Linked DNA regions of Dehalococcoides mccartyi CG5. The protein of the gene in region 1 binds, or shares a complex with, the protein of each later gene. Links are inferred from orthologs where the notes say so. Each region holds a gene or a part of one and is shown on either strand. Other genes may lie near its edges.

Region 1 (3,219 bases):
GAAATAGTCAGTGATGCATCCGACCTTGTACGCTACATGAGCGCCGCCATAGAGCTGAATACCGGACACCCCATACTGATAGATAAATATCTGGTGGGCAAGGAAGTGGAAGTAGACGCCATTGCAGACGGGGAAACCGTGTTTATCCCCGGCGTTATGGAGCATATTGAACGGGCAGGCGTCCATAGCGGAGACTCCATGGCAGTTTACCCCACCCAAAACCTGAATGAACATGATTTGGCGACCATTACAGACTATACTATTCGCATCGGCAAAGCCCTGAACGTACGCGGGCTTATGAATATCCAGTTTGTAGTCTCCAAAGACCCCGAAGGGGGAGATAATATAGTATATGTACTGGAGGTAAATCCCAGAGGCTCACGAACTGTCCCTTTCCTCTCAAAAGTAACTGGTGTACCCATGGTGGACATAGCTGTAAATGTTATGCTGGGTAAAACTATAAACGAACAGGGCTATCAAAACGGTATTATGCCTAATACGGATTTGGTAGCCATAAAAGCCCCTGTCTTCTCCATGGCAAAGCTGGTGGGGGTGGATACATACCTTGGGCCGGAAATGAAATCCACCGGCGAAGTAATGGGAGTAGACCACACCTTCAATAAAGCTCTGGTAAAAACCTTGCAGGCGGCATCTATAATGCTGCCCGAAACAGGCACTCTCCTATTCAGCATAGCTGACCGTGACAAGGCCGAAGCCCTGCCCCTTATCCGTACCCTGCATGGGCTGGGATATAATTTCTATGCTACCGAAGGCACTGCCGCCATGATAACCGCCGCCGGTATAACAGTTAAGCAGATAAGCAAGAAACTGGACGAGGGTCACCCCAATATTGTGGATATTATCCGTAACGGCACAGTCTGCGGAGTGATAAATACCATGACCGGTGGCAGAGTACCCCTGCGGGACGGTTTTTATATCCGCCGGGCAGCCGCCGAACGCAAAGTGCCTTGCTTTACCTCTATGGATACCGCCAAAGCCGCTGTGGAAGCTCTGGCAAACGGCAACCGCCAGATAACAGTCTTGCCCTTAAATGAATACCGCCAGGGCAAAAGCGGCAGTTAGGAAAATATAGTGACGACTACCCAGCTAAACCAGCTTTCAGCCGGTGTAATTGAAAATGAAGAGGTCATGCCCGGCATCTGCCTGATGTGGCTTGAAGCACCCGAAATAGCCGCCGTTGCCAGCCCGGGGCAGTTTGTAATGCTATCCTGCGGCGGTGAAAACCTGCTCAGGCGGCCTATTTCCATCTACCAGTGCCTCAGGGAAACAGGGCTTATCGCCCTGATGTATGCAGTGGTAGGCAGCGGCACAAACTGGCTCAGCAAACTCCAAACCGGAGACAGCCTTTCGGTACTGGGGCCTTTGGGCAACGGGTTCAGGATAAGCGAACAAAGCCGACACCTGCTTCTGCTGGGAGGAGGACTGGGTATAGCCCCTCTCCGTTTTCTGGCAGACGAAGCCTTGAAGCAGGGCAAACGGGTCAGCCTGATACAGGGGGCCAAAACCGAGCTTCAGGTTTGCCCCGCCCACCTGCTTCCGGAAGAAGCCAGTTGCCATATTACCACTGAAAACGGGGCTATGGGCAGAAAAGGGCTTATCACCCGCCATCTGGCGGAGTTTCTGGCGGATGCAGACCAGATAATAGCCTGCGGACCTATGCCCATGCTGAAAGCCCTTTCCAAGGAAAGCGGACTTACCCAAAAAGACGTGCAGGTTTCACTGGAAGTACGTATGGCCTGCGGTCTGGGTATCTGCTACGGCTGTGCTGTAAAAACCACCAAAGGTATGAAAACTGTCTGTCACGACGGGCCGGTATTTGATATACAGGATATCTATTGGGACGAAGTCAAGATATAAAACTGCTCTTCCAGTAAATGTACAACCGAAAAGGGGCTTTAAAGCCCCTTTTATCATTTCACATATATTTTAAACTTTTAATTAGCCCTTGTGCTGGATAAGCGAAAGAAACTCTGCTCTGGCAGCGGGTGACTTATGGAAACTACCGCGAAGTGCCGAGGTTATCACCCGGCTGCCGGGCTTTTTGATGCCCCGCATCACCATGCACATGTGTTCGGCCTCTATCACTACGGCCACTCCGTCACATTTAAGCCCGTCCATAATAGCGTCCGCAATCTGGGTGGCCATGCGTTCCTGTATCTGGGGGCGTTTGGCATAAATTTCAACCACTCTGGCAAGCTTGCTTATTCCTACTACCCGCCCGTCAATGTTGGGGATATAACCTATATGGACTACCCCCGAAAAGGGCAGAAGGTGATGCTCGCACATAGAGTAAAAAGGTATATCTTTTACAATAACCATCTCGCGGTGGCCAAGTTCGTATCCAACCCGCAAAACTTCTGCCGGGTCTTGGTTCATACCTGAAAACAGCTCAGTATACATCTGGGCTACCCGTCTGGGAGTTTCTTTGAGCCCCTCCCTATCCGGGTCTTCGCCAATAGCTACCAGAATATTTTGTACCGACTGTTTTATTGCCTGTTCATCAAACATTTTACCAATTCTCCAGAATTATTGAGCCGACAGCCTACCAGCCCAGTACTTTTTCCACTGCCCCAAGGCTGGCTTCGGTTTCGGAAAAACCTCCCGCCCCTTTTATAGCAATATCACTGTCCTTCAGGCCGTTTCCGGTAACTACACAGACTATCTGGCTTGCGGAAAAATCCTGACCGCCCTTTATCCGTTTTATCAGCCCGGCCAAGGGTGCGGCGGAAGCAGGTTCGCCAAAAATACCGGCAGAAGCCATTTTATGATAAGCGGCCATTATTTCAGCATCTGAAACCATATCTATCAGCCCGACTGATTCATCTCTGGCTTCTTCGGCCTTTTTCCAAGAAGCAGGGTTGCCGATGCGGATAGCAGTGGCCAGTGTTTCAGGCTCGGCAATGGCGTGACCGCGTACAATGGGAGCAGCCCCTTCAGCCTGAAAGCCCATCATTTTGGGAAGTGAAGCTGCTTTGCCCAACTGGTGGTATTCTTTAAAACCCTTCCAGTAGGCAGTAATATTGCCGGCGTTGCCCACCGGTATAAAGAGATAGTCAGGTGCTTTGCCCAAAGCGTCTACAATCTCAAAAGCGGCGGTTTTCTGGCCTTCTATACGGTATGGATTAACCGAGTTAACCAGAGCCACCTTGTGCTTTTCAGTAAGTTTGAAGACTATCTGCAGGGCTTGGTCAAAGTTGC
Region 2 (3,143 bases), 140 kb from region 1 along the record:
GTACGTGGACAATCTGAAAAAAACCGCTTTCCGGTATGGATGTGCCTGTGGCAAGGTTAGCGGTGATAATAAATTTGCTTAACTGGTCAGCCAAAATGCCGCAAGCGGTGCTGACAAAAAATACTAATCCCCTGGTCATTAACCCCCAACCCTTTTAAACCTGATTTAGTAAGACTTAGCTGATTTGGACTTGCACTGCATACACAGTCTGGCCTGTGGCAAAGCCTCAAGTCTGGCAGGGTCTATCGGCTCTTTGCACATTTCGCACAAGCCGTAAATACCCCGGGTATATTTATCCAGGGCATACTCAGTTTCGGCAATCTGGTCAAGCAGTTTCTTTTCCATAGCCAGCCCATTTTCAAGGTCGGCTGTTTCGGTTGCCTCTTCTTCACGTTTGCCAAAAGGGCTTCCTTCACGCCGGTCTTCGGATACACGTAAAGCACGCATTTGTTCAATCTGGTCAGTCAGCCTTTTAAGGTCAGCCTCCAGGCGTGAACGATATATCGGGCTTAATCCACTATTTTTCTTTGCCACCATCGGGTCCTCCTGGTTGCTATGATAACTTCGGGTATGCTTCGGTAATGTGCCGGTTTGCCGAAAATTCCGAATGAGAAACTTAAATCCGGTTTTTAACTTAGCATTCGGGAAGAAGCCCGCCTGAAATCTGCCCGGCCTCTCCGCTATGCGTAAAAAACAAACTACCCAAGCGGGATTTTTTATATCCCCTAATAACAACAAAGCCAAAACAGGAGGTGTTTCGCTTCATGGTTTCAGTGTAGTCTATAAAACCCAAATAAGCAAGATAAAATATTAGTGCATAGCTTTGAAGGAGATGTTGTGTTCTGCCGTCTCCAAGCCTTATAATCTTGGGCGTATGGCTGAACTTAATTTAAATGTAGACATCGCCCCTTACAATCCCCGCCAGCTCAGGCTTTCAAACCCTGTTATGGCGGCTTCCGGAACTTTCGGCTATGGTGACGAATACCCCCACCTGTTTGACCGCAACCGTCTGGGTGCCATTGTCTGCAAGGCTACCACCCTGAAACCGCGGGAGGGAAACCCCCAGCCGCGCATAGCCGAAACCCCTAACGGCATGCTGAATTCTATAGGACTGCAAAATATGGGGGTAGAGGCGGTTATCCGTGACAAAGCACCCCAGTGGTATACCTGGGATGTGCCTGTGATAGTAAACATTGCCGCCGAGAGTATAGAAGACTATGCCGAACTTGCCCGCCGTTTGGACAAAGTGCCCGGGGTAAGCGGTATAGAGGTAAATATCAGCTGTCCCAATGTAAAGTGCGGCTGTATAGAGTTTGGCTCTTCTCCCGAATCTGCCGCCAGAGTGACTGACGTAGTCAGGAATGCTACTACCCTGCCTCTTATCGTAAAACTTACCCCCAATACCAGCAGCATTACCGAACTGGCTAAGGCGGTGGCAGATGCCGGGGCAGATGCGATTTCACTTATAAACACCCTTCGGGGTATGCGCATAGATATCAAAAAACGGCGTCCCGTGTTGGGTAACCATACCGGAGGGCTCTCAGGCCCGGCTATAAAACCGGTGGCTATCAGCATGGTATATCAGGTAGCGGGTGCGGTAAACGTACCGGTTATCGGGGGGGGAGGCATTATGAATGCTGAAGATGCTCTGGAGTTCCTGATGGCCGGGGCAACTGCAATTCAGATAGGCACTGCCAATTTGGTCAACCCGCGCGCCCCCATGGATATACTTGAAGGGCTGGAAGCCTATGCCAAAGCTGAGGGGTTAAAGAGCATAAGGGAAATAGTAGGGGTAGCCAGAGGCTAGTTTATTTATCTGCCAGCATCTGACCCAGTTCATAAGCCTTCTTGAGGGTATCGGACTGGGACTGGATAGCACCCAGATTGTCCACTCCGCTTACCAGCAGTTCGTATGAATATTTTATATTCAGTACTGCAAAGAAAGACCTCATGGTAGCTCTGGCACCTTCAAAAACCTCACCGTTTTTCATGCCGCCGGTTGCCATAAACATACCCTTGCGTTCACGCTCATCACCCAAGGGGGAGGCTTTCAGTTTGTACTTGCGTGCCCAGAGTGACTGGCAGCGGTCTATCATAACCTTAAGTTGTGAGCTGACACCCATAAAGTGGATAGGGCTGGAAACTATTATGCGGTCAGCCTTTTCCATCTGGCTTATTACTTCGTCCATATCATCGCGGTAACGGCACTCACCGGTATAAAAACAGTCATCACAGGCAGGGCAGTGACCTATAGTCAGGTCTGACAGGTAAATAATATGGGTTTCCGCCCCTTTGTCTTTGGCACCCTTTATAGCTTCGTGCAGCAGGGTGTCGCTGTTGCCTCCCAAACGGGGACTGCCTGATAAACCCAGTACTCTCATTTCAGTATCTCCCGTATATGTTTCATGGCTATATCCTGATGGGATTTCATAACTGCTTCGGCGGCGGTTTCATGGTGGTCATACCCCAGCAGGTGGAGTACCCCGTGAATCAGCAAAAAGGCTAGTTCATGGTTGACGCTGTGGCCGGCAGCACCAGCCTGAAGCTCCGCCTGCGGATAAGAGATTATCACTTCTCCCAAATGGGTGGCTTCATCAGGAGGGGTGGGAAAATCATCCGGTGCGGTCAGGTTTTCGGGGTTTTCCTCCAGCATATAAAACGAAAGCACATCTGTAGGTTCATCAAGCTGGCGGTATTTACAGTTGAGTTCTTTTATTTCTTCCTGCCCGGTAATAACAATACCCAGTTCCGAACTTGGGTCTGCGGCCTGGGCTTTAAGGGTTTCAGAGGCTATTTTTTTTAGAAATTGGGCGGATACCAGTTTTTTAAAAGGCGGTTTAACTATTATATTTATTTCCATATGTCTAAATAATATCACAGCCCCAAAAGGGGCACAATCGGGGTTTAAAGGAGAGCTTGTTTTAAAGCGGCTTTTGTTGAAAGCGAATACATGCTATAATGCTGGTTCAGTTTGTATAAAATTACGGAGTAAATATAATGGCTTGTAAAACCGAGAAGATTGAAAATACCAAAACCGCTCAGGAACTGCCTGACCTGAAGACTTTTATGACCGGCGTAAACAAAAAAGACAAGGTCAGCGGTCTGAAGATCCACTTTGCTTTCTGCAACCGTAAACGCCACGG

Evidence for each region.
Region 2: the proteins of X794_RS04860 (region 1) and X794_RS05670 are in contact, whole or in part, in a crystal structure (PDB 5UE9), measured with the Lactococcus lactis proteins. The link is inferred for Dehalococcoides mccartyi CG5 from one-to-one orthologs. Residues at the interface, in WP_023189152.1 of Lactococcus lactis: Leu4, Gln5, Ala47, Ser48, Met49, Leu50, Leu51, Arg52, Arg53, Met95, Leu98, Arg223, Met224, Ala225, Cys226, Ile228, Gly229, Ala230, Cys231, Tyr232, Ala233, Val235, Glu236, His237, Asn243, His244, Ala245, Lys247, Glu250; in WP_025017116.1 of Lactococcus lactis: Gly25, Phe27, Phe29, Glu32, Tyr33, Lys35, Tyr36, Lys48, Phe56, Thr60, Pro61, Arg62, Val63, Ala64, Glu65, Thr66, Ala67, Ser68, Gly69, Met70, Ile74, Gln77, Pro223, Glu251, Phe274, Ala275, Pro277, Phe278.

Annotation. Positions count from the first base shown.
Region 1 is NZ_CP006951.1:920,856-924,074, forward strand. The notes cover bases 91-2,985. They hold X794_RS04860 (dihydroorotate dehydrogenase electron transfer subunit), read left to right. Parts: upstream 91-1,092; coding sequence 1,093-1,878; downstream 1,879-2,985. Other genes in these bases: carB (carbamoyl-phosphate synthase large subunit), read left to right, coding at 91-1,083; folE (GTP cyclohydrolase I FolE), read right to left, coding at 1,960-2,529; thrC (threonine synthase), read right to left, coding at 2,564-2,985. Outside these bases: more of carB, read left to right, coding at 1-90; more of thrC, read right to left, coding at 2,986-3,219.
Region 2 is NZ_CP006951.1:1,063,517-1,066,659, reverse strand. Bases 1-2,819 are described here. They hold X794_RS05670 (dihydroorotate dehydrogenase), read left to right. Parts: upstream 1-832; coding sequence 833-1,807; downstream 1,808-2,819. Other genes in these bases: ybeY (rRNA maturation RNase YbeY), read right to left, coding at 2,378-2,819; X794_RS05665 (flavodoxin family protein), read right to left, coding at 1,809-2,381; X794_RS05675 (TraR/DksA family transcriptional regulator), read right to left, coding at 166-537; lspA (signal peptidase II), read right to left, coding at 1-139. Also shown: more of ybeY, read right to left, coding at 2,820-2,860; X794_RS07385 (hypothetical protein), read left to right, coding at 2,998-3,143.